Regions from separate parts of the Thermoanaerobacterium sp. RBIITD genome, predicted to be linked through region 1. Evidence: riboswitches for the same ligand, from Rfam matches in the RefSeq annotation. Region 1 holds a riboswitch; each other region holds the start of a gene.
What was found. A riboswitch is a leader RNA that binds a small molecule or an ion and turns the genes downstream of it on or off. The one in region 1 is predicted to bind thiamine pyrophosphate.
Positions count from the first base shown of each region.

Region 1 (7,657 bases):
TATGATACAACGACACCGACATTACCAACGGGGATTACTATCTTATCTATTAATTCAACTGTAGCAAAAAGCCTATTAATAAAATATGTGCCTTCTACAAGAACTTGATATTGTCTTCCTCTAAAACCGCCAGCTTTTAAGAATTTTTCAGGATCCTGGAAGTTGTTGTGGTATGTCTCGGGATTCGATACATCATCACCGACAGTAGGTGCTATTATATCGTTCTGATTTAGTGATGGGCCATCATGTACGGTAACAATGCCTACTTTATCATCTGTACCCTTTATGACAATTGGTGTAAAGCCGTTTCTGCTTTTTAAAAGTTCAGCCATTTTATTAATTGTGCTTTCCTCTGAACGGTTTCCCATAGGAAGGTAATATGTTTTATCTTCTGTAATTATCATAAATTGTGCTAAGTTAAAAGCATAGGTTCCTTCACGAATTATTCCTCTTTGAGGACCTTTTTGACCACCATTAGTCAAAAAACCTCTTACATTTTGGAAGTTGTCACTTTCTGGTATAATTTTACCAAGTGTTTGCGTTGGTGCCATTGGAATACCGTCACGTGCAAAGACATATCCTATTTGCCCTTGCGGTATAGTTACAAGTGGAGCTATATGAATTTTATACATTAGAGGTGTGCGAAAATGTATACCTCCCCTTAAGACCTCTGGTTGATAACCGGCTTCACCGTGTAATGCAATTATCTGTTCATTGAGTGAGCCCTTCGGTGACCACCATTTTTCAACTATGCCAATTTTGTTATTTGGGATTATCTTTAAGCCGATAATCCAGAGTAATAGGATTATTGCGACAATAATTAATGCGATTTTAATTATTAAAAACATTAAAAAACCTCCCTTTATCATTATATTTATTATATTCGATAAAAAATAAAAATAACCTGCAAACATTGTAAAATATTTTTTAATTAGAGGAATTTTAAAAATAATATAGAATATTAATAAATAATATGATTTTAAGGGAGGTGTAATTATGGCATTGGCATTTCCTATTCTTGTTTTATATATTACATTATTCGGTATTTCGATATATACCCTTTGTTTAATTATAATTTTCTTAAGGAAAGCAATTACAGCATTAGACATCTATATCAATAAAAATGGGCAATATTAAGAGCAATAGTTTTTCCTATTGTTCTTTTATAATGTTTTGCATAACATTTAGAACTTTCTTGATATCGTCTTTTTTTACGTAGTAATGTGTTACAAATCTAACATTAAAATCATCAGCACCATTTACTTTGATGCCGTGTTCTAATAGTTTTGACGATAGTTCGGATCCTTTCATTCTGGTTCCGGATATATCTGACATCACTATGTTAGTCTGAACCGTATCAATATCAACTTTAATACCAGGTATATTATTGAGGCCTTCTGCCAGAAGTCTTGCATTTTCATGGTCTTCATGTAACCTCTTTGTCATTTTTTCAAGTGCGACAATACCCGCAGCTGCTATAATACCAGCTTGTCTCATGCCACCACCCAACATTTTGCGGTATTTTTTCGCTCTTATAATGAATTCCTTCGTGCCTGTTACAATTGATCCTACAGGTGCACATAGTCCCTTTGACAAGCAGAACATTACACTATCGGCATATTTAGCAATTTCTTTTACATCTAGATTTAAATATGTCGCTGCATTAAAAATCCTAGCGCCGTCAAGATGTACAGGTATATTATGTTTTTTAGCTATTTCATAAATTGCACTCATAGTTTCAATCGGCGTTACTGTACCACCTGCTCTATTGTGAGTATTTTCAAGGCATATGAGGCCTGTTACAGGGTAATGGATATCTTCTGTCCTAATGGCCTTTTCTATGTCACTAGGATCCATAATGCCGTTTTCTCCTCTTATCGTTTTAGCTTGTACACCTGAGAGATATCCGATGCCACCTACTTCATATGTAATGATATGGCACCTTTCTTCGAGGATTATCTCATTGCCGTGGTGTGTATGTGTCATAATAGAAACTTGATTTCCTTGTGTGCCGCTTGTCACAAACATGGCATCTTCTTTTCCCATAATATCTGCTGCCATCTCTTCAAGCTTTTTTATTGTCGGATCTTCTCTGTAAACATCATCGCCTACTTTGGCATTATACATGGCATCTCTCATTTCTTGCGTTGGCAATGTCACTGTATCACTTCTTAAATCTATATATCCCAATTATCTTACCTCCAGTACATTAAAGATTAATTTCTATCTAAATAATAGGTTATCATTAATGATATGTTAAAGCAATATTTACACTGTTTATTGTGATGGAAAAATTATCTTTAAATACCATTTAAGTCAATTTACATTGTGTGTAAAGGTAAAATGTTAGGTCGTATACTATTTATTCGATTTAATTAGAAATTTTGTAATATCAAAAGTTGATGTTATAATTTTATTAGCATGTATAAAAAATTGAATATATTGGAGGAGGGGTTTTATGCAGTACAGGAAATTTGGAAGAACGGGTATAGAAGTGTCGGCACTTGGTTTTGGTGCAATGAGACTACCGATTGTTGGCGATGATTATAGTAAAATTGATGAAAATGAAGCAATTAAGATGATAAGATTTGCAATTGACAATGGTGTAAATTACGTTGACACAGCATATGCATACCATGAAGGAAATAGTGAGATTTTAGTCGGCAAAGCATTAAAAGATGGTTACAGGGAAAAGACAAATCTCGCGACGAAGCTTCCGTCATGGCTTATAAAAGAGAAAGCTGATATGGACAAATACTTGAATGAACAGTTAAAAAAACTCGATACAGATCATATCGATTTTTATCTCTTACATGCCCTAGATAAGGAAAGATGGGAGAACTATAAAAAACTTGATGTGTTTAGCTGGATCGATAAAGTTAAAAAAGAAGGCAAAATAAGGTATATCGGTTTTTCATTTCATGATGAATATGATGTATTTAAAGGCATTATTGATGATTATGATAAATGGGACTTTTGCCAGATTCAGTACAATTACATGGATATTAATAATCAAGCGGGTACAAAAGGATTAAAATATGCAGCGTCAAAGGGACTTGGTGTTGTAATAATGGAGCCTATTAGAGGTGGAAAACTTGCGGGGAATCCACCTGATGTTATTAAAGAATTATGGGACAAGTCAAAAGTAAAAAGGACACCCGCCGAATGGGCATTACAATGGGTATGGAATCACCCGGAAGTATCTATTGTTTTAAGTGGTATGAGTACGATGGAGCAAGTTATACAAAATATTGAGAGCGCTTCAAGGTCTGGTGCAAATAGTTTTACTGAAGAAGAGCTAGAGCTTGTCGATCAAGTTAGAAATACTTATAAAAAGCTTTCACCGGTTGCATGTACTGCTTGTAACTATTGTATGCCATGCCCGAATGGCGTTATGATACCAAGGAATTTCGCTATTTATAATGAAGCTTGTATGTACAATAATTACAAAGAGGCTTTGAACAATTATAATAATTTAAAGGATGGCAAAGCAAGTTCATGTATTGAGTGTGGTCAGTGTGAAACTAAATGTCCACAGCATTTAACAATTATTGATTATCTAAAAGATGTGAAAAAGTATTTTAAAGAAGCTATATAAGAAGATGATTTTTCATCTTCTTTTTCAAATATTCAAGCTGAATGTCGTAAGTACGATGATAGAAGAGAGCATAATGCACAGCATCAAAAGTATTATTACAATGGTTAGATAAAATTTTTTATCCATATGTATTCACTCCCTTAAAATTCCCCCTTATATATTAAGACGTAAAATTTATTAATTGTTTCATGTTAATTAAAATTTTTTTAGGGGCTTGTATTAGTAGTAAAATTATGAAATAATAAAACAGTAAGACTATATTAAAAGAAGGGAGTGTTAAGGATGTTCCAACAGCCGAGCATTGTTATGCTAATACTTCAATATTTTGCGGTATTTGCAACACCTATTGTATCAATTGTTTTTGTAGTATTTTATATAATTTATACATTAAGGAAAATGAAAAAAATTGATTCAATAGAAATAAGCCTTGCTAAACTTGCTTCAGTGCAGGGAAATGAATCGAAATTATACATAGATAATGCAGATACAGAAACTGAAGATGACAATGATAGTGGTGATAATGACGATGTATAAAATACCGGAGAAATCCGGTGTTTTTATCATGAGGATGTGGTATTGTGATATGTGATTATTTAGATACAGCAATTGGCAAGCTTACTATATATTCAAATGGAAAGGGTATTTGCAGGATAGATTTTTTTTATGATGAAAATTTTGAATGTTATAGAGGAAAAGATATGTATATCGATGATTGCAAAAAACAGCTTAAACTTTATTTCGAAGGGCAATTAAAAGAATTCAATGTAAAGCTTGATATTAACGGTTCGGATTTTCAAAAATCAGTGTGGAAGGAGCTTATGAAAATTCCCTTCGGCTCTTATGCAACATATGGAGAAATTGCAAAGAGAATTGGAAAACCAAATGCTAAAAGAGCTGTTGGAGGTGCTCTTAATAGAAATCCAGTTCCTATAATAATTCCATGTCACAGAGTTATTGGTGCTGATGGAAGTTTGACAGGCTTTGGCGGAGGGTTACCCATAAAAGAGTTTCTTCTAAGACATGAAGGTATTGCATTTAGGATGTAGCTGACTTATAATATTACTTGAGTAAAAATTTAATAGACTATGTCCGCTGGGGGAGCTTTAAGCTGAGATGGCAAATGCCGAACCCCTCGAACCTGATTAGGCTAATACCTACGAAGGGAATGCGGTTATGAACCGCATATTTCATATGCGGTTTTTTGTTTTTCAGCGGTACATAGCCTCAATAAGAGGAGGTATTTTTAATGTCTTACATTGTAAGTATTTTTTCTGATTTTACAAAATTAAAACCAGCTACGATTTCCATCATTGTAGCAATTTTATTCGCAGTTTTGCTCTTTTACATCTTAAGAAAAAGCGTGAAATTTAATACACAGATGATAGTATATGGTGGTCTTGCAATTGCTATATCGTTTGTACTGTCATACATTAGGTTCTATCATTGGCCACAAGGTGGGTCTATAACACCTGCAAGTATGTTGCCACTATTCATTTTTGCATATTATTATGGCGCAGGGCCTGGAATAGTTGTTGGCATGGCATATGGCATGCTACAACTTATACAGGACCCATTTGTTGTTCACTGGATACAGCTGCTTCTTGATTATCCATTGGCATTTGGTGCACTCGGGCTTGCAGGTTTATTTAAGAAGAATTTAAGCCTCGGTGTTCTTGTAGGCGGTTTTGGAAGGTTTTTCTCTCATTTCTTGTCTGGCGTATTCTTTTTCGCAAGTTATGCACCAAAGGGAATGAATCCAATAGTGTATTCGCTGCTTGTCAATGGAATACTCGTTGGTGTTGAAGTTGGAATTTGTTTTGCAGTATCACTTATACCGCAGGTCAAAAATGTTATTGATAGAGTAAAAGCAAAAGCATTTGTATAAGAAGTTTATAAAAGTCCCTTCTATTTTTTAAGTAGAAGGGACTTTTATTTTATTACGTTTTAACATTTAGATGAACATATTTTTTTTTCAATAAAATCAATTTGATGGTATAATAATAAATAGCAATAGAAAATAAACTATATTGATAGCATTAAAATTTAACACATTTATAATACAAATTTAATGAGGATTTAATATTCAGGTGAGATAATCAATATAGTGATTGAGAGGGTCTTTAAATGGATAAGATAAGGATTTTGATACTTTATGAAGATATAGGAACAGGTCATAAAAGGACGGCTATGGCGCTTAAAAAAGCTTTTGAAAAGAGAGAAAATGTTGAAGCTATTGTAGCAAATCCTTTTGGGGAGAAGTTTCCTGGTCTTGCTAACCTGACAACACAGATTTATTTAAAAACCCTGAAGTTGACACCTGATTTATGGGGATACCTGTATGAGATGGAGAGAGACAAGATAGAAAGGAAGATAAATAAATTAGTCGGCATATCAATATATACATTTATTAAGGATTATGTGCTAAGCTGCAATCCTGATGCTGTAATTTGTACGCATCCTTTTTCATGTTCTATATTGTCACATGTAAAAAGAAATCTTGATATACCTATTTATGCAATATTGACTGATTATGATGTGCATGCATATTGGATACATCACCATATTGACGGGTACTTTGTAGGCTGCAGTGAGATGAAAACCCAAATGGAAAATATGGGGGTACCAGATAGTAAGGTATATGTTACGGGTATACCTATAGATGAAGTGTTTTATGTTAAAAAGGATAAATCAGATATGCGACAAAAGCTTGGATTTTCTATAGATAAACCACTTGTTCTTGTAATGGGTGGTGGGCTTGGCCTTGGAAATATAAAAAAAGCTGTGAAAGTCATTCAGGAATATGATAATATACAGATAGCAGTAATATGTGGATTTAATAAAAACCTCAAAGAAAAACTTGAGGAGATTGCAAAGGAAAATGTCGTAGTATATGGGCATGTTGATAATGTTCATGAATTTATGGAAGCTGCGGACGTATTGATAACTAAAAGTGGCGGGCTTACTGTAACAGAGGCCATATCAAAAGGATTACCTATGGTTGTATTTGACCCGATACCAGGTCAAGAGGAGCGCAATCTCGAATTTTTATTAAAGAAAAAGATAGCAATAAGGATAAAAGATATAGACAAACTTGATAAAAAAATTATAGATTTATTGAATGATAACACAAAATTAAAGGGAATGAAAGAGCGCATGGCGGAATTATCCGTATATGACTCAGCCGACAGAGTTTGTAGTATAGTGATAAATAATATTAAAAATGATGTAATGAAGGTGTAAGGAGGTTTCATTCCGTGTCAGGGGTAAAGAAATTGATAATAACGGAGGATAGGAATGTTTTCTTTCTTTTAAACGAGAAGATAAAGTGCAAAACACTTGACAGAATAATGCCCAAAATTACTCATATTGGAGGGCCTTATTTTACAATTTTATCATGTCTTTTGCTTATTTTAGTTGGGAAAAATAGTGTAAAGGTTTCTGCGCTAGAAGCCTTAACTACATTAACAAGCAGCCATATATTTGTGCAGATACTTAAAAGGTTATGCACAAGGCCGCGCCCATATATGGTTTTACCTGAAGCAAATACGTTTAAATATTTGCTAAGAGATTATTCATTTCCTTCAGGACATGCAACAGCAAGTTTTTCATTAGCAGTCTCATTTTCATTTTTCTTTCCCGGTTTAGCTGTTTTTTTAATCACACTGGCAGTTTTAGTTAGCATATCAAGGATATATATGGGATTGCATTATCCATCAGATGTACTTATCGGCTCAACAATGGGAATAGTATTTTCATATATAACTCATATTTATGGGTTAATGTTGCCTATTTTGTGAAAACAGATAATTATGCTGCAATAAGATGGCAATCAAAGTAAAAACGTATGTCAAAACAGAGCAGAAGTAATTTCATCTAAATCCCTTTGTATAGAATAATGTTTCAATAATTACTAATAATATAATCCACCCGGCTATATAGACCGGGTATTTATTTTTACTCTTCGAGAGGTACTGGATATACAATATACTATATATAGCAGTTAATATAGAAAAACCAATATACCACATAAAATCACCTGATTTTATTTTGCTATATAGA
Region 1 is NZ_LT906662.1:1,655,456-1,663,112, forward strand. Features, by position in the region: gene CPG45_RS07730 (SPFH domain-containing protein) at 1-848, opposite strand, end outside; gene ltaE (low-specificity L-threonine aldolase) at 1,153-2,190, opposite strand; gene CPG45_RS07740 (aldo/keto reductase) at 2,459-3,598, shown strand; gene CPG45_RS07745 (hypothetical protein) at 3,881-4,132, shown strand; gene CPG45_RS07750 (methylated-DNA--[protein]-cysteine S-methyltransferase) at 4,177-4,644, shown strand; TPP riboswitch at 4,683-4,781, shown strand; gene thiT (energy-coupled thiamine transporter ThiT) at 4,845-5,483, shown strand; gene CPG45_RS07760 (MGDG synthase family glycosyltransferase) at 5,723-6,838, shown strand; gene CPG45_RS07765 (phosphatase PAP2 family protein) at 6,853-7,395, shown strand.

Region 2 (7,657 bases), 1.2 Mb from region 1:
CCTTATTCACCAATGTATCAACCGAGTCCCCCGGACAGTAACCGGCAACCCCGAAACTGGCCGTTGCATGACCCACACCCGGTATATACATGCAGCTTAAATTTTCCCGCAGCTCTTCCGCTAAGCATGCTGCATTTTTTACCGTTGTATCCGGAAGAAGTATAACAAATTCCTCTCCGCCCCAGCGGGCCAGAGTATCTATTTTGCGGATCCTGTTCTTAATCAGTTTTGCTATACTTTTAAGAACTAAATCACCGGCGTTATGGCCAAAACGGTCATTGATGCTCTTAAAGCGATCTATATCCAGCATTATCAGGGAAAACTTTCTATCTGTTCGTTTGGTGCGCTCTATTTCTTCTTCCAATTTTTGTGTAAAATAACGGCGGTTATAGGCATTTGTCAAAGCGTCAGTAACAGATAAATGGCGAAGTTCTTCTTCTATTTTTTTGTACCTGGTGACATCAGTGGCATAATGAAGATAGACATCCTCCCCCAAGGGTATCCACCACGTATCCCATATACTACCCGCCAGCTCCACTTCGCTGTTTATCGGTTCATTTCTGTCCAAGGCTTCGTCTCCGCGACAGAAATAGCATTTAGTACCGGGCAAAGGGATGCCTGTTTTTTTTAATGCCTCTCTGTATTCATCCGGCAGGTATTTCCCGCCATGGATGCCTTTCCAGCAATAATCCACATTTTTTGTCCCAAATAATGACACCGCTGCTTTATTCCGTGCCAGAATACGGCGCTCCCTTGAAACAAGCCAGGCCGGACTGGGAATGCCCTCCAGCATAAGGCGAAACCTTTTTTCTTTTTGTCTGTTTGCCTCTTCCAGTTGTTTTCTTTCAGTTATATCATCAATAATTATCTGAGCGCCTATCACCGTATTTCTATCTACCAGTGGTTTAACATGAGCTCGCAACCATACTTTCTTGCCCCATTTGGATTCATAATTCATTTCATATGTGCCGGGCTTATTATTTTGCAAACATTCTTCAAGTTTTCTTGAAAGACCATGTCTGACCAATAAAGGGAATGTTAAAAGATTAATCTTTTTTGTTTCCTCAATACCTGGGGAGCCAAGTATTTCTAATGTTTTTTGATTTACATAAATAACATTGCCTTCTTTATCACATCTTAAAATTCCAATCGGGGCATTCTCGGCTAATTCCAAATATTGTTTATGGCTATACTCAAGTTCCTCCTCCCGCTGTTTGCGTTCGCTGATGTCGCGCACAATTCCCACCGCATGCCAGACATTCCTAATTCTCAAAGCGGACAGCGAAAGCTCAATATCAAGTTCTCGTCCGTCTTTATGCTTAGCTTTCAAATCAATTATTTTCCCCACAGCATTGCCTTTTCCGGTTAATTGAAAATGCTTGAAAGCCTGACGATAAAGCTTATAAAAGCATTCATCCGGCACCAACAGCCGGTGCAATTCCTTTCCCAGTATTTCTTCCTGGGAGTAGCCAAAGAGCTGCTCAGCTGCAAGGTTCCAAAAAGTTACATTTCCCTGCTCGTCAAGCATGACGATAGCGTCCCGGACAGCGTCCATAATGGCACTTAATGTCGCCTCCTTTTCCAGCAGCTCTTCTTTCATTTCTCTGCGTTCAGTCAGGTCAATAACCAACTCCAGACATAATTTTTCTCCCTCGTAATCAAAAATCTGCAAATTTATTTCCACAGGATACAGGAACCCGTCCTTCCGGCGGTGCACTGTTTCAAACAAGACCTGCTCCTGTTCCCCGCTGACTAGTGAGTTAAGGAGTTTTTGAAAACTCTTTATGTCAAATTCTGGTTTGAGATCGAGGGGAGTCATGGTATTTAGTTCTTCGATTGTATATCCTAGATTCTTTCTGGCAATGCGGTTTACAGCAACAAATTTTAGGGACTTCGGATGAAAAATATAGAGTTCATTCAGGGAGTTTTCAAAAAGCCGTTCAAACATTCTGGCATGGGAATTTGCTTCATGAAGTTTCAAAGCCATTTCCACTGCGGATAGCAACGCATATTTGTCAGATCCCTTAACAACAAATCCGTAACCTTTAACAGCTTTAATATTTTCCAGTATTTCTCTAGAAGTATTGGCTGTCAAAAATATTACGGGAATGTCCCGGGATTTAATTATTCTGCGTGCAGCATCTATTCCGTCCATTTCCCCCGCCAATTCGATATCCATCAGAACCAGGTCTGGCGGAAAGACGCCACTTATCTTTTGTAATGCTTCTTCCCCTGTAACAGCGGTTTCCACATCATAGCCGTTGCTATGTAGAAGATCCGAAATAACCAGCTGCGTTAAGCGGCTGTCTTCTACCTGCAATATTTTTTTCCTTTTTTGCATATTTTCTATGTGCAATTTTTATCGCCTCTCAGACTGTAGATTTTTACAGTTTTCTCCTTCATTTATTTATTTAGGCTGCTTTCCTCTGATTAAACATTTGTTTTATTTTAACTTGAATTCGGCAGGTAAATTATCAAAATACCTAAATAGGCTATTTGATAGCTAAATAAAATGAATATTTTTTTACAAAATATATATGGAGATTTCCCCTTTTCTGATAAAATTTAAGGGAATCTCCATAATAAGAGTTTAACACTTAGTGTCCTAAAAGAAAAGAGGTTTTTAAAAAGTTTAACATTAAAAAGAGGAATATAAAAGTGCAATTTAGATGTATTCTTACTGCACCTTCTTTTTTATTTATGTTTTAAATGATAAATGATATCAAGTTAAATTTTTTGACATTAAATCTGTAATGCTAACGTAAATCGAGAATAAGTTATTTTTATACTAAATTAATTTGAGAATATGGTACAAAAATGGTTTAAACTATGCTCATTTAATTTGAGTCTTGACAATTAATGTATACATACTATACAATAGTAAATATGAAAAAAGATATAAACAAAATATGCGAATTGCTTCTAAATGTAATATGCGAATTTTACGAAAACGACAGCAAGGCCCGTACTTTCGGTACTGATACGGAGCTTTACCATTCCGAAATACACATGCTCCAGTGCATTCAGGATAATCCAGGCCTGCATATTTCTGCTATTGCACGCAAATTAGGTATTACAAGGGGTGCGGCGTCACAAACTGTGAAAAGACTTGAGCGCAAGCAAATGATTGTAAAGGAGATGAACCAGACCAGAGGATCTAAAGTCGTCATGCACCTCACTCCAAAAGGGGAAACAGCTTGTTTCAACCACAAGTGTGCACACGAAAAGTATAACACAATTATATCCCAAATTCTAACCGGATCGGACGAAGAACAATTAAAGTTCCTGACGGATTTTCTCTTGCAGTTTGAAAAAACGTTAAAAGAAAAGTGATTTTTTATATGTATAGTGTATAGTATCTATACAAATACTCATAGGGGGGTTCTAAAATTGAATAGTCAATCCAAGGAAAAACAATTTGTTATGACAAGATCGTTTATATTGTTGATGGCAGTTGTATGCGGCGTTTCCGTCGCAAATCTTTATTACATTCAGCCATTGGAAGCACAGATTTCAGCTACATTTCATATTTCACAAGGCGCGGCGGGCATTGCAGCTATGCTGACGCAGGTAGGTTATGCATGCGGCCTTTTGCTGTTTGTTCCGCTCGGCGATATGTGCGAACGCCGTTCTCTTATTTTACATATGCTGCTTTTTGTCGCTATCTCACTACTTGCGGCTGCGTTATCGCCTTGTTATTTGGTTCTGCTCGTTGCCATGTTTACTATGGGGATTACGACGATCGTGCCACAGCTTATCGTACCATATGCAGCCCATCTTTCACGTCCGGAAGAACAAGGTAAAGTCATCGGCGACGTTATGAGTGGTCTGCTAATCGGAATCTTGATGTCTCGGACATTTAGCGGACTTGTCGGTGCAGTTTTGAACTGGCGGGCCGTTTATCTGTTTGCAACCGGATTCATTATGATTCTTATGGTTCTGATCTGGTGTTATTTCCCCGAAAACCAGCCGTCCTCACAAATTTCGTATGGAGAGTTGCTTAAATCCATACCACACCTTATAAAAAGTGAACGTCCCTTGCGCGAATCGGCGATTAACGGCTTTTTTATGTTTGGTTCTTTCAGCGCATTCTGGACTTCTTTGATCTTCCTGCTTGAAACACCGGTATATCGCATGGGCACGAGGGAGGCCGGTTTGTTTGGGCTGGCAGGAGTAGCTGGTGCACTCGCGGCACCTTTGATTGGGAAGGGAGCCGACACAAAAAGCCCACGCTTTACAGTAGGCATTGGTGTAATACTATCGACGCTTGCCTATCTGTGCTTTAGCCTATTCGGGTATCAAATTTGGGGCCTTATCATCGGTGTTATCGTGCTTGATCTTGGCAATCAGTGTGGACAGGTTTCCAATCAGGCAAGGGTCCAAGCACTTGGTGACTCAACACGCAGTCGCAATAATACCGTGTTCATGTTTTCGTATTTTATCGGCGGGGCGGCAGGTTCTTTCCTTGGTACCCTTTGTTGGCAGCATTACGGATGGTACGGCGTTTGCATGGTAGGACTTGCTTTCCAATTTGCTGCGATAATTACTCATTTTTTGATTTACAGAAAGTGAAATGGCATTTTTAGTTTTACTAAATCATATTGAGGATATCGTCTAATGATTCTAATATCTTAATGCCTGTGTTAAAAATACTTTCTACTGTATCATAGCCAGATCCTAATGCTGCTGATAATACTTCTTAATTTTTTCTTCAAATCCATAAGTTTCTGTATCTGATTGTGCTATTATCATTTGATGAACATTATTTTCACAAACTATTATGGTATCCATATATTCTCTTGTTCTCGTTATATTTCATAACCCTTTAAAAAATATTTTGAAGGCTTTTAAATGGCTATTACCATAGTATTTTTAAGTTCATAGTGGTATAATCTAATAGTAAATGATTTAAAAAATCATATAGTTAGCGTTTTAATTCCACTAGGGGTGCTCGCCAGAGCTGAGAGAAAGGTGCGTCCTTTCAACCCTTGAACTTGATCCGGTTAGGACCGGCGTAGGGAAGTGGTTAAACCATGTGCCTTGCGGTCCATGGTTTTTATTTATTTTGGAAAGGAGAAGATATCATGACACAGATTGAATACGCTAAAAGGGGTATATTAAGTGACGAGATGAAAGCAGTGGCCCAACAGGAGGGTGTGACGGAAGAGTTTATATTGGAAGGCGTCGCCGCAGGTCGTATTGTAATACCTTGTAATCAACATCACGGCGGTTTAAAACCCTGTGGCATAGGAGGGGGATTGTCCACAAAAGTTAACGCCAATATAGGGACCTCTGAGGAATACCCCGACCTGGACAAAGAGCTGGTAAAATTGGACGTAGCGCTAAAAGCTGGAGCTGATGCGGTTATGGACCTAAGCACAGGAGGCGATGTAAATGCAACTCGCAAGGAGATTGTACGGCATTGTGAGGTTCCAATAGGCACGGTGCCTTTGTATCAGGCGGCTGTAGTAGCTATGGAGAGGTATGGGAGTATTGTAAAAATGTCAGAGGAAGATATCTTTGAGGTCATAGAACAGCAGGCCAGGGATGGAGTCGACTTTATGACTGTACATTGTGGCCTGACGATGGATTCCCTAGAGAGCTTAAGGCAGCAGGGCAGAGTTATGGACGTGGTGAGCCGTGGTGGCTCATTTATAGTTGGTTGGATGCTGTATCATCAAAGAGAAAATCCTCTATTTGAGCATTTTGATAGACTGCTGGATATAGCGAAAGAGCACGATGTCACCCTGAGCCTTGGGGATGGATTGAGGCCTGGATGTATAGCGGACGCTACCGACAGGGGTCAGATACATGAACTCTTGATATTGGGGCAATTGGTCAAAAGATGCCGGGATGCGGGCGTACAGGTCATGATAGAAGGACCCGGCCATGTCCCTTTAGATCAGATAGAGGCCAACGTAAAATTGCAAAAGAGCTTGTGCGATGGTGCGCCTTTTTATGTGTTGGGGCCGCTGGTTACAGACATAGCACCTGGGTACGATCACATAGTGGCCGCTATAGGCGGGGCCATAGCGGCGTCCTGTGGAGCTGATTTCCTATGTTATGTGACACCTGCAGAGCATCTGGGCCTTCCGGATTTAAATGATGTAAAAGAAGGGGTAATAGCTTCCAAGATTGCGGCTCACGCCGCGGACGTGGTAAAAGGTATTAAAAAAGCCAAGGATAGGGATTTAGCCATGGCTATAGCTAGGAAAAAACTGGATTGGGAGGCGCAGGTACGGCTTTCCTTAGACCCGGAAAAGGCGTCAAGGTATCGTCAAAGTAAAAATATTTCTAATCAAAATACGTGTAGCATGTGCGGCAGGTTTTGCGCTATGAAAATTGTGAGCGAATACCTGGAGTGTGAAAATGTCTCTAAATGCTAGCTTAGTGTATAATTTTTGTAGTTGATAAAAAATAGAAAATAGGAAGGTACCAAAAAATACCTTCCTATAACATGAATCATCCGTTATACTGTTTATTTGAGAAACCAGAGCAAAAGGGTGTGATTACATGCTCGAATTAAGTTTAAATAAAAATAAATGAAAGATATATTATTCCTTCATCCATTATTAGTGGCGGTACATCTGTTTTAAAAAGTAAATAATGATACGGTTGTGTATCATCTATCCATTTTGCTTTATAGTAGCCATATTCAAATAGGTATCACTATGGATTTATATTCACGTGTTTCAATCGATAAAGAAAAAGAAGCAATAAAAAAATGGAAAAACCATTCCATTAATTTTTTGGTGCGGATGAAGGGATTTGAACCCCCACGTCAAAGACACTAGATCCTAAGTCTAGCGCGTCTGCCAGTTCCGCCACATCCGCATATTAAAATGGTACTCCATCAGGAACTCGAACCCGGGCCCCACTGATTAAGAATCTCAACAATGGTATTATAATTGATATTTTTTGAAATGTCAAGAGTATGCATTATCCTACAGCTATGTATTATTGATTTATGATAATGTCTTAGTATATCACATTTGATTATGTCTTTTAAATAAAACTGTTTTTTACAAGTATCTGATAATCTGATGTGTACATATTGCCATATTTTTTACACCTTATGCGTAATAAGTACATTTTCACCATATATACATGGTTCTAAAGGTTCTATATAGTCGTGCCTGATTACACTAAGTCTTGATAGGTTAACATTATTGATGCTTATTTGCTAATAAGTCTCAATTAAAAAGAAAGTTTTACCTCATCAGTTGAAAATAGCCGTATCTCATATGGATCAAAATAAACTACAATGGTCGTAAAAGTTTTGACATGTTGCACGAAAAGATATTACTGCTTGAAAAAAGCATAAAATCAACTAACTTTGGAAAGAGCCAAAGATATATTGACATTTATAACTAAATTTTAAAGATAACCTTTTAATAAAGTTTTTTATATTAATAAATGTCCAATATAAATTTACATATATTCTCACTAATGAAATATCACTATTTATTGTTTGAATATATTGTAAAAAGCCTCTTTCTTGGTTTACATATAACATTTCTCACCAAGAAAGAGGCTTTTTAATTTACAAAAATATTTTACTTATTTATTGCTTAAATATTCATGTATAGCAGCTGCCGCTTTTTTACCTGCACCCATAGCCAATATAACTGTAGCTGCACCTGTTACAGCATCACCA
Region 2 is NZ_LT906662.1:442,089-449,745, forward strand. Features, by position in the region: gene CPG45_RS02100 (PAS domain S-box protein) at 1-2,356, opposite strand, end outside; gene CPG45_RS02105 (MarR family winged helix-turn-helix transcriptional regulator) at 2,887-3,333, shown strand; gene CPG45_RS02110 (MFS transporter) at 3,391-4,572, shown strand; TPP riboswitch at 4,934-5,038, shown strand; gene thiC (phosphomethylpyrimidine synthase ThiC) at 5,085-6,386, shown strand; tRNA gene CPG45_RS02120 (tRNA-Leu) at 6,751-6,834, opposite strand; gene gltA (NADPH-dependent glutamate synthase) at 7,561-7,657, opposite strand, start outside.
Region 2: linked by a shared signal. The riboswitch ahead of thiC (phosphomethylpyrimidine synthase ThiC) and the one ahead of thiT (energy-coupled thiamine transporter ThiT) in region 1 are both predicted to bind thiamine pyrophosphate.

Region 3 (7,657 bases), 1.5 Mb from region 1:
AACCTTTATTCAATAATGCAAGTGCAAGACCAATGCCTGTATTCCCAGCAGTAGGTTCGATTATCGTTGAACCTTTTTTTATTAATCCCTTATCTTCAGCATCTTTTATCATATAATAGCATGTTCTATCTTTTACAGAGCCACCAGGGTTCATATTTTCAAGTTTAGCAAAGATGTTTACATATGAAGGTATATCAAAATGAGTTATTTTTAGAAGTGGTGTATTGCCAATTAAATCACTGATTTCCTCTGCATATTCCATAGTTTCAACCCCTTATCGCATTTTTTAAATCATCAATTAAATCCAGATAATTCTCAAGTCCAACTGATAGTCTTACTAGCTTATCGGTTATGCCGAGTTTCAATCTTTCTTCCTCTGGTATAGACACATGTGTCATTTTTACTGGATATGAAATTAAGCTTTCGTATCCACCAAGACTTTCAGCAAGTGTAATTAGTCTTACATTATTTAATAATTTTAATGCCGTATCTTTATCTTTTAACTCAAATGAAATCATGCCTCCAAAGCCGTCCATCTGCTCTTTTGCAATATCATATCCTGGATGTGTAGGTAAACCTGGATAATAAACTTTTTCTACCTCTGGCTGTTTCAAAAGCCAATTTGTGATTTCTTTCGCATTTTGCTCATGTCTTTCCATTCTGACACTAAGAGTTTTTATTCCCCTAATCACAAGATAAGAATCCTGCGGTCCTAAAATACCACCAATTGCATTTTGCAGAAAATGAATTTTATGAGCTAATTCTTCACTATTAACAACAACAAGGCCTGCCACAACATCGCTATGGCCCCCAAGGTATTTTGTTGCACTATGAACAACTATGTCTGCACCTAATTCAATAGGTCTTTGGAAATATGGCATCATAAAAGTATTATCAACTATCGAAAGTATGCTATATTCTTTAGCTATTCTTGAAATTTCTCTGATATTTGTAATTGTCATAAGAGGATTTGTAGGTGTTTCATAAAATATTGCCTTTGTATTTTTTGTTATGTTTTTTATAACATTTTCTTTCGAGGATGTGTCAATAAATTTTGACACTATACCGAGTCTTTTAAATACTTTATCAAGTACCCTGAATGTTCCTCCATAAACATTATTTGAAACTATTACCTCGTCACCAGCATTAAAAAGCATCAAAACTGTTGATATTGCTGCCATGCCAGATGCAAAGGCAAAACCACCCTTTCCACCCTCTAGATCATTTATCAGCTTTTCTAATGATTCTCGTGTTGGATTACCTGTTCTTGAATACTCATAACCTCTATCTTTTCCTACAGCATCCTGTTTAAATGTCGATGTTTGGTATATAGGCGTTGATACTGCACCTGTTCTTTCATCACCAAATATACCTCCATGAATTAATATTGTCTCTTTCCTCATCCTAAATCCTCCTTATTTTTTCGTTCCTTTTGCTATAAATATTCCTGTTTTTGCTGTCTCTCCTTTAGAAGACTTTGCAGTTGCATAAAGGTCTGTTTCTTTTACAAGTATTTCTTTAAAGTTACTACGAATGAGCCATTTTTCTATATCTCCTAAATTAAATCCAAGCCACCTGTCATACATTTCAAATCTTGCCCATTCGTTATTGTGCTTCATTACATCAGTTATTACTAAGCTGCCACCATATTTTAAAATCCTGTGAATTTCCATAATTCCTTTAAATGGATTTTCCACATGATGTAAAGCCATATTTGTAAATACAATATCAATAGAGTCATCAATAATGGGTATTTCTTCCATACTTCCCTTTAAAAAAATCATGTTATTAATACCAAGTTTATCAGCTGTTTGTTTTGCACATTTAAGCATTTGCTCTGAAACATCTATACCAATAACCGTTCTTGCATATTTTGATAGTTCTAAGGCCATAAAGCCGGACCCTGTACCGATATCAGCGACAGTAAAATCATTCTTTCTTTTTAACTTTGATAGCTCAATTGCAATGTTGCGAATATCATCGTCAAAGTATTTTTTTCTTATATCATCCCATTCTTTAGCTATACTGTTAAAATAATTAATAGAATCCATAAAAATGTCCTCCTTAATTACAAGTAAATTGATTGGATTACTTGGTTTTAATATTAAAATAACACTATGATTTAAAATTGTCAATAGAAATTTCAAATTAGTTTTTGATTTATAGATATAGCAAAAATTTAATCGAAGGCACTGTACAAACATAAAAATTATGCTATAATATTTTTATAATTTAATAACTTGTCTGGGGAGCTGGGGGAATTAGCCCGGCTGAGAGTTAGCAGCGAATCTCTGCTATGACCCATAACCTGATCTGGATAATGCCGGCGGAGGGAGTACAATGTAAATTAAGTGCGCTAATCCAGTGCACTTTTTTATTTTGCTTAGCCGGCAAAATTAAAGGAGGAATTCATTATGAAAAAGGTACTTACTATTGCAGGCTCTGACAGCATAGGTGGTGCAGGAATAGAAGCAGATTTAAAGACGTTTTGCGCCCTTGGCGTATACGGTATGTGCGTCATTACGGCAGTGACAGCGCAGAATACTGTTGGAGTTTTTGATGTGAGGGAGATGGATGCTGATATCATCAAAAAGCAGATAGACTGTGTCTTTGATGACACAGAGGTGGATGCCGTAAAGATCGGTATGGTGTCAAGTGAAGAGATTATTGATGCTATTGCGTCATCTCTCAGCAAGTGGAATCCTAAGAATGTTGTATTAGACCCTGTCATGATATCGAAAAGCGGATATTACCTTCTGAAAAAAGATGCCATAGACGCTTTAAAGACAAAGCTTTTGCCTATGGCAGACATAATAACGCCAAATATACCAGAAGCATGTGAACTCACCGGAATGAATATTGAGGGAATTGAAGACATGAAGGAGGCTGCAAAGAAAATCATCGACATGGGTGTAAAAGCTGTCGTCGTAAAAGGCGGTCATTCCGTAGAAAATGCTACTGATGTATTTTACGATGGAAATGAATTTTTAAGTTTGCCACAGGAGAGGATCGATACTAAAAATACACATGGGACAGGATGTACGTATTCTTCTGCTATTGCTTCATACCTTGGTAGAGGATTAAGCTTGAAAGATGCAATAATAAACGCTAAAAGTTATATAACGGAAGCTATAAAAAATTCTTTAGAGATAGGTAAAGGAGTAGGACCTGTAGGACATTTAGTAGATCTTTACAGGAAAGCAGGCATAGACTATGAATATTAAAAACTCGACGTTATTTTTGATATGGGCAGGTGCGGCTATATCGATTGCAGAAGTTTTCACTGGTTCTTATTTCGCACCATTAGGCTTAACTAAAGGGATTTTAAGCATCTTATTAGGTCACATAATCGGTACACTGTTTTTTGCGCTTGGAGGACTTATGTCTTATAAGGTTAAAGAGCCTGCAATAGAATCCACGAAAGGCGTTTTAGGCGACAGAGGCATGATCTTTATAGGATTTTTAAATGTGCTTCAATTGATTGGCTGGACGGCTGTTATGATAATACAATCTGCAAAAGCCTTCAATGGTGCTATTGGCATGTCTACTTCTTTAGGGATTTTTATAGTAGGTGTATCTGTTTTATTGTGGACCTTATTCTTTGACAATGAAGCTTACTGGATAAACAATATTGCTGTTGTACTTCTGTTTATCCTGACTATTTTTGTAGTTGCATTTTTAAAAGGTGGGAAAATAGCGTCAGTAACGGGAGACATGAGCTTCAGCGGTGCTGTAGAGCTTGCTGTTGCTATGCCTATATCATGGCTTCCATTGGTTGGAGATTACACAATGAACAGTAAAGATGGAAAGTCCAGCTTTATTTATACATTTGCAGGATATTTCATAGCAAGCTGCTTTATGTATTTTATAGGACTTTATGTGGCTTTGAAAACAGGTGGAAAGGATATAATTTCATATTTTGCATCAATAAAAACAGGGGTTGTGCCGCTTCTCATAATACTCCTATCTACGGTTACTACGACTTTTATGGATGTTTATTCTGCTGCTGTTTCGACGATTTCCATTGTCAAAGCACGATTAAAAAGAAAAAATCTTCTTGTGGTATATTCGATAGTAGGTTTGATTGCAGCGTACTTATTTCCAATGGACAATTACCAGAATTTTTTGTACGCCATAGGAAGCGTATTTATCCCGGCATATACGGTGGTATTTGAAGATTACTTCTTGATGAAAAGTAAAAGCGATAAACTTCTTAATGTACCTGCAGCTATTTCATTTATCGTTGGAGCTTTAACGTATAATTACCTTACATATTTCGGCGGATATCTTTCAAAGTGGTTTATTACGCCAACGATAGGTACGATTATTTTGACTGCGATAATATATCCAGTAATTAAATCTTTAAATAAGAGAGAGGAGAAGATTTATGATTGAAGAAGCAATAAAGGTTTTAGAAAGATTAAAGAAAGAAGTGCCGCTTGTCCACGCTATAACAAACTACGTTGTCATAAATGACAATGCCAATGCACTACTTAGTGTCGGGGCATCTCCTGCGATGGTGATGTCACCAGATGAAGCGTATGATTTTACAGCCATTTCAAATGCTTTGTATGTAAATATAGGCACTATAAATAATGAGACTAAAGAGACAATAATCAATTCTGTAATATCAGCAAAAGACCACAAAAAACCAGTCGTCCTAGATCCTGTAGGCTGTGCTGCCATAAAAAGCAGAGTTGACTTTGTAAATATGCTTTTGAAAATAGGAGAAATAAGCATTATAAAGGGAAACGGCGGAGAAATAAAGGCTCTATCAGGTGAAAGTGCAAATGTGAAAGGTGTAGACTCCCTTGATGACAGCGGAAATGTTGACTCTTGTGTAAAACTTGCAAAGTTAACAAATACGGTTGTTGTATCGACAGGAAAAGAAGATTATATAAGCGATGGCAGGAGAGTGGTAAAAGTAAATAACGGTACCAACTTATTTACAAAAATAACAGGTGCAGGGTGTACGTTAGGTGCAATAATGGCGGCTACATCAGCTTGCAGCGATGACAAAGTGATATCGTCATTGGCAGCTCTTCTTGTTATGAATATATCTGGTGAGTTGGCTGAGAAAGAGTGCAATACTCCCGGATCATTCAGGACAAAATTTATAGATTATCTATACATTCTAGACTCTGACATGATAAGAAAGTACGCTGATATTGAAGTATTGGAGGCGTAAACATGAAAGATTTTGATGTATCTCTTTATTTGGTTACTGACAGAAAGCTTTTGAAGGCTGGTATAGATTTTTACGATGCTGTAGAAGAGGCACTAAAAAACGGCGTTACTATGCTGCAGCTTAGGGAAAAGGATATTTCATCGAAGGAATTTTATGAGATTGCTGTAAGATTAAAAGATATTGCAGCAAAATACAGCATTCCTTTTATAATAAATGACAGGATTGATATAGCACTGTCTGTTGATGCAGACGGAGTTCATTTAGGTCAAGAAGATCTGCCATGCAGCATTGCAAGAAAGATCATGGGAGATGATAAGATAATCGGCATATCTGCTGGATGCGTAGATGAGGCGGTAAAAGCTGAAAAAGACGGTGCTGATTACATAGGAGCAGGTGCAGTATTCTATACAGGCACAAAGAAAGACATAGGTGAAGCAATAGGGCTTTTGAATTTAAAAAAAATAAAAGAGGCAGTAAATATACCTGTTGTTGCTATTGGAGGCATAAAATACAGCAATGCACCAGATGTAATGAGGACAGGCGTTGATGGAATATCAGTTGTATCAGAGATAATGGCATCAGACGATATAGGTTTTGCCACAAGGCGTTTAAAAGATGCTATATCAAAGTAGGTACGAAAAGCACATTCTTTTAGATAGGATGTGCTTTTTTGTATATACTATTTGAAATGCGCTAAGAATAAAAATAAACAAATTACTTTAAAAAGGAGTACGAAAATGTTTATTCCTAGGCGTATTATTTTTGAAAAGAATGCTATAGACTATGAAATAGGACACAATATATACAATTTTTTTAAAGACAAAAAAGAAGTTGAGATTATAGAAATGAAAGGAAATAGGATAAAAGGACATATACCAGGAGACAATTTGCGAGATTATTATAAAGAAGGGAAAAATACTTTGGTTGTGGGCATAAAGAAAAAACTGGATTTTCAATCGTGTAAGCCATCAGCTAATTATCAGCTACCTTTGCTGTCGGGTTGTGTAGGTCAATGTCAGTATTGTTATCTTAATACAAATTTAAGTGAGAGGCCATACATAAAGGTTAATGTAAACATAGATGACATATTTATGTGGGCTAACGACTATATTGAAGCAAGGAAACCTGAAAAGACAATTTTTGAAGGTTCGGCAACATCAGATCCCGTGCCAGTAGAACCATATACAAACATTCTAAAATCTGCGATAGAATTTTTCGGCAAAAGCCAAAATGGAAGATTTAGATTTGTCACGAAGTTTACAGATATAGAAACACTGCTTAATATTGAGCATAATGGACATACAGAAGTGAGATTTAGCTTAAATGCAGAGAAAGTGATAAACGAGTATGAAAAAAGGACTCCATCATTGGATAAAAGATTGGAAGCCAGCATAAAAATTATTGAATCAGGCTATCCTATGGGTTTTTTAATAGCACCTGTTTTTTTATACGATAATTGGCAAAAAGATTATAAAGAACTATTATTTAAAATAAAGGAAAGTATACCTGAAAAAACTGCATATCCAATAACATTTGAAATTATCTCGCACAGATACACAGCAAAAGCCAAAAGTGCCATATCAGAGATTTTTCCTGAAAATACGCTGCCTATGAATGATGAAGAAAGGGTTTGTAAATTCGGCCAATTTGGCTACAAAAAATTTATGTACAAAAATGATGAGATAAATAAAATGAAAGAGTTTTTTACAAAGGAAATAGAGTCAATATTCGCTGACAATGTCATTAAATATATAATATGAGTCTAAATATCAAATAAGTTTATAGTGGATTTTAAAAGGCTTCTACACGAAAAAGATTTTTAGTGTAGAAGCCTTTACTGCCTAAATGGCATAGTCAACCTACATGATTTAGCAGGTGGGGGTTGAATTTTTTTAATTATTGACTTCAATGTCTTTTGCTGTTGAGACAAAAAATAATTTTCCTATACCGACAATATAAACAATATATGATATTACTTCCAATAATGATGGGTTTCCATTATAGCCGAACATAGCTTTTAAAAAGCTTCCAAATGTTCCTTTTTCATTGATAATTCCGTTAATATCATATAAATGCTCTATAATTACCGGTAAAATATGTGCTTCCTGTAATTCATGAATGCTCTGCGCAAGTAACCCTGCAGATATGAATATCAACAGTCCTCCTGTAATCTTAAAGAACTTTTTAAGATCTAATTTAATGGATGTCTTAAAAATGAAATAAGCTAATATAACTGCAACCATAAGGCCTAAAGTTGCGCCGACAAACGATACTATAGCACTGCTTTGTGTCAGGCTTGCTTGCAAAAATAAAACAATCTCTACTCCTTCCCTGAACACAGAAATAAACGAAATAACGATAATACCCCATGAACTGTTGTTTTCGATGACCATGTCAATTTCTCTTGCTAAATTTCCTTTCAAGTCTTTACTTTGTTTTTGCATCCATAAAATCATTGAAGTAATTAAT
Region 3 is NZ_LT906662.1:163,827-171,483, forward strand. Features, by position in the region: gene CPG45_RS00805 (PLP-dependent cysteine synthase family protein) at 1-262, opposite strand, end outside; gene CPG45_RS00810 (bifunctional cystathionine gamma-lyase/homocysteine desulfhydrase) at 267-1,403, opposite strand; gene CPG45_RS00815 (class I SAM-dependent methyltransferase) at 1,416-2,051, opposite strand; TPP riboswitch at 2,236-2,353, shown strand; gene thiD (bifunctional hydroxymethylpyrimidine kinase/phosphomethylpyrimidine kinase) at 2,415-3,224, shown strand; gene cytX (putative hydroxymethylpyrimidine transporter CytX) at 3,214-4,395, shown strand; gene thiM (hydroxyethylthiazole kinase) at 4,388-5,188, shown strand; gene thiE (thiamine phosphate synthase) at 5,191-5,820, shown strand; gene splB (spore photoproduct lyase) at 5,926-6,948, shown strand; gene efeU (iron uptake transporter permease EfeU) at 7,081-7,657, opposite strand, start outside.
Region 3: linked by a shared signal. The riboswitch ahead of thiD (bifunctional hydroxymethylpyrimidine kinase/phosphomethylpyrimidine kinase) and the one ahead of thiT (energy-coupled thiamine transporter ThiT) in region 1 are both predicted to bind thiamine pyrophosphate.

Region 4 (7,657 bases), 980 kb from region 1:
AACAAAAATGATGAAAAAGCACGAAGAAACTGTTGCAAGGAAACAAGAAAAAATTAACAAAGTACAAGAAATGTTCAAACATGGTTATTCAAAAGCAGCAATAGCAAGAGAAATAGGAATTGACAAACGTACAGTAAACAAATATCTTGATCCTAACTACTCTGCAGTGCATGCATCATACGGAGTCAAAAAACCAGGTAAATTAAGTCTATTTATAGATGAGATAAATTGTTATATTGAGCAAGGATATACATCAGCAAATATTGATGAGATAATTCGTAAAAAAAGGTTACAATGGTTCTATTTCCAGCATACGTCACTATATTAGCGAATGGAAACATCGTTACAAAAAGGAATATGATAAAGATAAATCTAATGATAATGGAGACAAAATTAGCGAACAAATAGAGCGCAAAAATTTAATAAAGTTGCTGTACAAACCTATCGAGGAAGTAAAAATGATTACTCAAGAGCAATTAGATAGAGTGTTTAATGAATATCCATTTTATACAAGTATATATCATCTTGTAAATGAATTTAGGGAAATACTATTAGAGAAAAATATTAGTAAATTAGAAGAATGGATAGATAAAGCCGATTCGTTAAAAATTCACGAAATAGAAAGTTTTGTGAAAGGGCTGGTAAAAGATATAGATGCTGTTAGAAATGCAATAATATATGATTTTAATAATGGTCTTGCGGAAGGCAGTGTCAATAAGCTTAAAGTAATTAAAAGAATTATGTATAGAAGGTGTAGCTTTGATACACTAAGAGCTAAAGTGCTTTGGTCTGAACATATGCACAAGATTAACTAATTTTGGAAAGAACCACTTTTATTTTACCATTAACATGCCAAATGAAGTTATCTATGAAACAACTATGACTGCGATTGTGCTGCCTATCTTTTTTTGAACTCAGCTTTTTTCCCTTTTGAAAGCTTGCCAGGGTGATTGGCGGTAGCCGTGATGCTTAATCCATTTATACATGTTATTAACGCTCTGTGCAGCTTGATATTTGGAGCGACGATTTTGATTGGAGACATCCTGCCTGTTATTGTGCTATTTACAGTGATGTGCTGTGGCAGCTTTGCGCTGGCAATGTGGAGACTCAAAAAGGAAACTGCCACTAATAGCAATCTACTATGACTTTAGTGTAGGCGGTACTGATGTGGGCTAGGCTGAAATTCACCTTAAGGAATAATGCTATCATAATGTTTGCATTCATATACAAGATATTATTAATTTTAATTTAAAAAAAGACAATGAAGAAAAAATGTTATATTCAGTAAAAAAAGATGTTTCCGTCAAAGCTGTGGGATAAGGTACTCTCAGAGGGAAAATATTATCCTGAACTTGTAGAACAGCATGAAGCCAAGGCTGGAGAATGGAATCAGAAATAAATTAAATTCAACATATTTGCTATTTATTTTGATAATATTTTGTGATATAATTTATTTAAATTAAATGAATAACGAGGCTGGGGTGCCGAAAGGCTGAGAAAGAGCCCATGCTCTTAACCCATTGAACCTGATATAGTTAGTACTATCGTAGGGAGCCTGAATTTTTTATAAAAGGTTCACTTACGTGAACTTTTATTTTTTAAGGGGGAATTATATGGTTTTAAACCTAAATGGAGATAAAGTTGTACTAGACAGTAACATAAGTTTATTAGAATTATTACAGCAAAAGGGTATAAATCCTGAAACAGTGGTTGTTGAATATAATTACAATATAGTCAAAAGGGAAGAATGGCCCAAAATAATATTAAAAGAAAATGACAACCTTGAAGTTATAAGATTTGTAGGAGGTGGTTGATATGCCTGATAAATTAATAATTGGCGGCAAACAAATAACAAACAGATTGTTTATAGGGACAGGTAAATTTCCTGACGACAGGCTTATACCGGAGGTGATTAAAAGGTCAGGTGCACAAGTTGTTACAGTTGCTGTAAGAAGAGTAGATTTTGGTAAGACACAGGAAGATATGATAAATTATATACCTGATGATTGTATTTTGATGCCTAATACATCTGGTGCTAGAAATGCGGAAGAAGCAGTAAGGATTGCAAGGCTTGCAAGGGCTATAGGAGCAGGCAATTGGATTAAAATTGAGATTATTTCTGACAATAAATACCTGTTACCTGATAACATAGAAACTATTAAAGCTACAGAAGTCCTTGCAAATGAAGGGTTTACAGTATTGCCTTATGTAAGCCCTGACCTTATTGTTGCCAGAAAGTTAAAAAATGCAGGCGCTGCTGCAGTAATGCCGCTTGGTGCGCCGATCGGCACAAACAGGGGACTTAAAACAAAAGAACTTATCCAGATATTAATAGATGAAATAGACCTTCCGATTATTGTTGATGCAGGAATAGGTAAGCCACATGAAGCATGTGAAGCAATGGAAATGGGAGCAGCTGCCGTTCTTGTAAATACAGCGATTGCGACAGCCGGCGACCCTGCACTTATGGCTGAAGCTTTTAGCAATGCTGTAAAAGCGGGGAGAATGGCATTTGTTTCAGGTGCAGGTACTGTAAAGAAGTATGCTGAGGCATCATCGCCGCTTACAGGATTTTTAAATTTATAAAAGAAGGTAATGTATATGAGCTTTTACAATGAATTTTTAAAATATAGAAACTTTGATTTTGAGGTTGTTTTAAATAGTGTTTCAGATTATGATGTAGAAAGAGTGTTATATAAAGATAAACTTGATATACAGGACTTTCTTACACTTTTATCACCAAATGCTGAAAAATATCTTGAGCCTATGGCACAAAAGGCTCATAGATTAACAGCACAAAATTTTGGTAAAGTAATTCTTCTTTATATTCCAATGTATCTTGCAAATTTCTGCGTCAATAGATGTGCTTATTGTGGGTACAATGTAGACAACAGGATAAAAAGAAGCGTTATGCCTCTTGCTGATGTAAAGAGAGAAGCCGAATTAATAAGCAGTAAAGGTTTCAGACATATATTAATATTAACAGGCGAATCGAGGATAAAAAGCCCTGTATCATACATAAAGGATTGTACTAATATTCTGAAGGAATATTTTTCGTCCATCTGTATAGAAATTTATCCTCTGGAAAGAGATGAATATAAAGAATTGATTTACGCAGGTGTTGATTCGCTTACAATATACCAGGAAACATATGACGAGAAAATATATGATGATATTCATTTATCGGGTCCGAAGAAAAATTACAGGTACCGCCTTGAAGCACCAGACAGAGCATGTGATGCAGGAATGAGAAGTGTTAATATTGGAGCACTTCTGGGCTTAAACGATTGGAGAAAAGATGCATTTTATACGGCACTACATGCAAAATATTTGCAAGATACCTATAATGATGTTGACGTAAGTGTATCTGTGCCGAGAATAAGGCCGCATGTAGGTGCATTTCAACCAAAGTCGGTTATATCGGATAAAAACCTTGTTCAAATTATCTTAGCATTGAGGCTTTTTATGCCAAGGGTTGGTATAACTTTATCTACACGAGAAAGTCCAAGTTTAAGAGATAATCTACTGCCACTTGGCATAACGAAATTTTCAGCGGAGTCATCAACTAAAGTTGGTGGATATCTTGAGAATGAAGAATATAAAGATGCGGGTCAATTTGAGGTATCAGATAAAAGAAATTTAGAGGAAATAATTAAAGTAATTCGCAGTAAAGGCTATCAACCAATTTTCAAAGATTGGGAAGGTGTTTTATAGATTTGGGGTGTAATTATGAAGCAAAATATCCTTGATACAGATATTTACTGCATAACTGCTGAAGAATATTCCAAGGGAAGAAGCAATATTCAAGTAGTCAAAGAAATGATAGATGCTGGTATCAAAATAATTCAATACAGAGAAAAAGAAAAGAAAAAGCTTTATAAGTATAATGAATGCGTAGAGCTTCGCAAAATGACTTTGGATGCAGGTGTAATTTTTATAATAGATGATGATGTAGACTTGGCATTAGCTGTTAAGGCAGATGGTGTTCATATTGGACAGGAAGATATGCCTATCAGTAAAGTAAGGGAACTTGTTGGGAATGACATGATTATAGGGCTTTCAACACATTCACCGGAACAGGCCGTAAGTGCAGTAAAAAATGGAGCTGATTACATAGGTGTTGGCCCTATATTTCCTACAAAGACTAAGAAAGATGTATGTAATGCGGTTGGGCTTGAGTACCTTGATTTTGTTGTTAAAAATATTGATATACCATTTGTTGCAATAGGTGGAATAAAAGAACATAATATCTACGAAGTAAAAAAACACGGGGCAAAGTGTATAGCTTTAGTAACTGAAATAGTTGGTGCTGATGACATAAAGGGGAAAATTAATAATTTAAGAGCTATACTGGGTGGTGTTTAATATATTTAAATATTTAATAGCTTTTATTATTGTAGTAATTGTATATTTTATCGCTGACTTGCTATTTAGTTTAATTTTTCACGAGAAAATACAAGAAATATACAGGAAAAGAGAACGGAAATACATATTTTATTATTTTTTAATTTTAGTTATTTCATTTTTTATAGCTTATGCAATATTTCCTAATATTTTTTCGATGATTTAATGATATAAAATGACCTTGACAAATATTTGTATAAAGCAGTATGATACAGGCCTGTTAAAAAATAGTACGTAAGAAAAAAAGCACTTCTGTATATAATTTAGGAAGTGCTTTTTTTTATGAAAGAGGGTGTAGATGTATTCTGCTCTAAAACCTCAAAATATTTTTATTTAAGGCTTAACAGGAATTTTGTTTGCTAACATTTTGCTAACATAATAGATAAAAATGCTTAAAAAGTACTTCTGCCAACTCTTAATCAGCGGGTCATGGGTTCGAGTCCCTGATGGCGCACCATTTTAATATGCGGATGTGGTGGAACTGGCAAACACGCTAGACTTAGGATCTAGTGGGGGGGTCAAATTCCTTCATCCGCACCAAAAAACAATGAATACATATTCCAATATTTATATCCTTTAAAACAGGGTTACTGATCGAAATTTGAAGAAAGGAATATCAGTAAGATGAGAGAAAATTCAATAGAGTTTTTAGCTAATGTAAATGCAAAAAAGTACGTTTAAAACAAAACTTGTTAAATGTACTTTTTTATACTATATAAAATAAAAGATATATAAACTCTAGTGGAAATCAATATGTTGCATTATTTATGAAAATTTTTTCATCTATTGTTTTTTTTTAGTAAAACATCTATAATTAGAGTTGATATAATTTTTCAAATATAAGGGGGTTTTTATAATGAATCTAATACTATTAGCTCCATTAGGTTCAATAATTGCACTATTGTATGCTGCTTACCTTGCTTATTCTGTTCTCAAAAGAGACGAAGGTACGGAACAAATGAGAAAAGTTGCCGCGGCTATACGAGAAGGTGCTAATGCTTACCTAAAGAGGCAATATACGGGTGTCGCACTATTTTTTATTGTTATGTTTATAATTCTCTTAACACTTTCTTTCTTGAATTATTTAAATCCTTTCGTTCCATTTGCATTTTTAACTGGTGGTTTCTTCTCAGGTTTATCCGGATTTTTTGGAATGAAAATTGCTACATATGCTAATGCAAGAACTACAAATGCAGCAAAAAGCAGTTTGAACAGTGGCTTAAGGGTTGCGTTTTCTAGCGGTGCTGTAATGGGTTTCGTAGTAGTTGGTTTAGGACTTTTTGATTTAAGTGCATGGTTTTTTATTTTGAAATGGTTTTTTAGGAATTTAGACCAAGCTGCACAAATACAAAATATTACAAGCTCAATGCTGACATTTGGAATGGGCGCAAGTTCTATGGCGCTATTTGCCCGTGTTGGTGGCGGAATTTACACAAAGGCTGCCGACGTAGGTGCAGATTTAGTAGGTAAGGTTGAAGCAGGCATTCCTGAAGATGACCCGAGAAATCCTGCAGTTATAGCAGATAATGTCGGTGATAACGTTGGTGATGTTGCTGGAATGGGTGCAGACTTATATGAATCATATGTAGGGTCAATAGTATCTACAAGTGCTTTGGCTGTTGCCGCGGGATTAGGCTTAAGTGGTGTTACTATACCAATGACAATGGCGGCGGTAGGTATTTTATCTTCGATTATAGGTACCTTTTTTGTTCGCTCGGGTGAGAAAGTTGATCAAAAAGTTCTTCTTTCTGCATTGCGAAATGGAACGTATCTAAGTGCAATATTAATTGCAATTATCTCATATTTCTTGGTTGAGAACGTATTGGGAAGCAAACACATTGGAGTTTACTTTGCTATATTAAGCGGACTGATAGCAGGTATATTAATAGGATTTTTTACAGAGTATTTTACATCAGATACATATAAACCGACAAAAGAACTATCTGAAACAGCTCTTACTGGCCCTGCTACAGTTATAATAGGTGGTTTATCATTGGGAATGTTTTCGACAGTGGTTCCTGTTATAATAGTTGGAATAGCAATAGCTGCGAGTTATTACCTTGCTGGTGGTGCATCAAGTTTTAATTTGGGTTTATACGGTGTTGGTATTTCTGCAGTTGGAATGCTTAGTACATTAGGAATCACGTTAGCTACTGATGCATATGGCCCTGTCGCAGATAATGCTGGTGGTATTGCTGAAATGACTGAATTAGATCCAGAGGTAAGAAAGCGCACAGATGCACTTGATTCTCTCGGAAATACCACAGCTGCAACAGGCAAGGGATTTGCAATCGGATCTGCTGCATTAACAGCACTTGCATTAATTGCTGCGTATAGAGATGAAGTTGAGCTGATTGCCAAAAAGGAAGGATTAAATTTCTCATTTAATCTAACATTAGTTAATCCACCAGTATTAATAGGCTTATTTATTGGAGGTATGCTTCCATTCCTCTTTTCTTCAATGACAATGAAGGCTGTTGGTAGAGCGGCACAGAAGATAGTTTTTGAAGTAAGAAGACAATTTAGAGAAATAAAAGGCCTCATGGAGGGTACCGCAAAACCAGATTATGCAGCATGTGTTGATATTTGCACGAGAGCAGCACAAAAGGAAATGGTAGCACCAGCTCTTATAGCTATAGTAGCTCCTATTTTGGTTGGTATATTTTTAGGAGTGAATGGTGTAGCTGGCATGCTTGCAGGTGCAACCGTAACAGGATTTACCCTTGCTGTAATGATGGCAAATTCAGGTGGCGCATGGGATAACGCCAAGAAATATATTGAAGCTGGTAATTACGGCGGTAAAGGCTCTGAAAGCCACAAAGCAGCGGTTGTCGGTGATACGGTTGGCGATCCATTTAAAGATACATCTGGCCCATCATTAAATATCCTTATTAAGCTTCTCTCTATGGTATCAATAGTATTTGCAACATTAATATTGCACATTTCTCTTATGTAATTAACATAAATAATGGCCAGACTCTTTAGCTCAATATGCTAAAAGGTCTGGCATATTTATTTCTAAATTTTTTGGTAGTCATATTTGGAATAATCAATATTTACCATTAAATTTAAAAACATATAAAAAAAGTAGTATAATGGAATCAGATAATCATTCATTATGGAGGTCTTAGTCGATGAATTGGAATGAGATAAGAGAAAAGGCAAGACAAAATATGAAAGGATACTGTAGAGCTTGTAAAAGATGCGATGGTATTGCATGTGCTGGTGAAGTTCCAGGAATGGGAGGTACCGG
Region 4 is NZ_LT906662.1:2,635,849-2,643,505, forward strand. Features, by position in the region: gene CPG45_RS12700 (hypothetical protein) at 1-328, shown strand, start outside; gene CPG45_RS12705 (transposase) at 324-815, shown strand; TPP riboswitch at 1,468-1,570, shown strand; gene thiS (sulfur carrier protein ThiS) at 1,614-1,814, shown strand; gene CPG45_RS12715 (thiazole synthase) at 1,816-2,586, shown strand; gene thiH (2-iminoacetate synthase ThiH) at 2,602-3,714, shown strand; gene thiE (thiamine phosphate synthase) at 3,730-4,365, shown strand; tRNA gene CPG45_RS12730 (tRNA-Leu) at 4,871-4,944, shown strand; gene CPG45_RS12735 (sodium-translocating pyrophosphatase) at 5,261-7,360, shown strand; gene CPG45_RS12740 (alpha-hydroxy-acid oxidizing protein) at 7,539-7,657, shown strand, end outside.
Region 4: linked by a shared signal. The riboswitch ahead of thiS (sulfur carrier protein ThiS) and the one ahead of thiT (energy-coupled thiamine transporter ThiT) in region 1 are both predicted to bind thiamine pyrophosphate.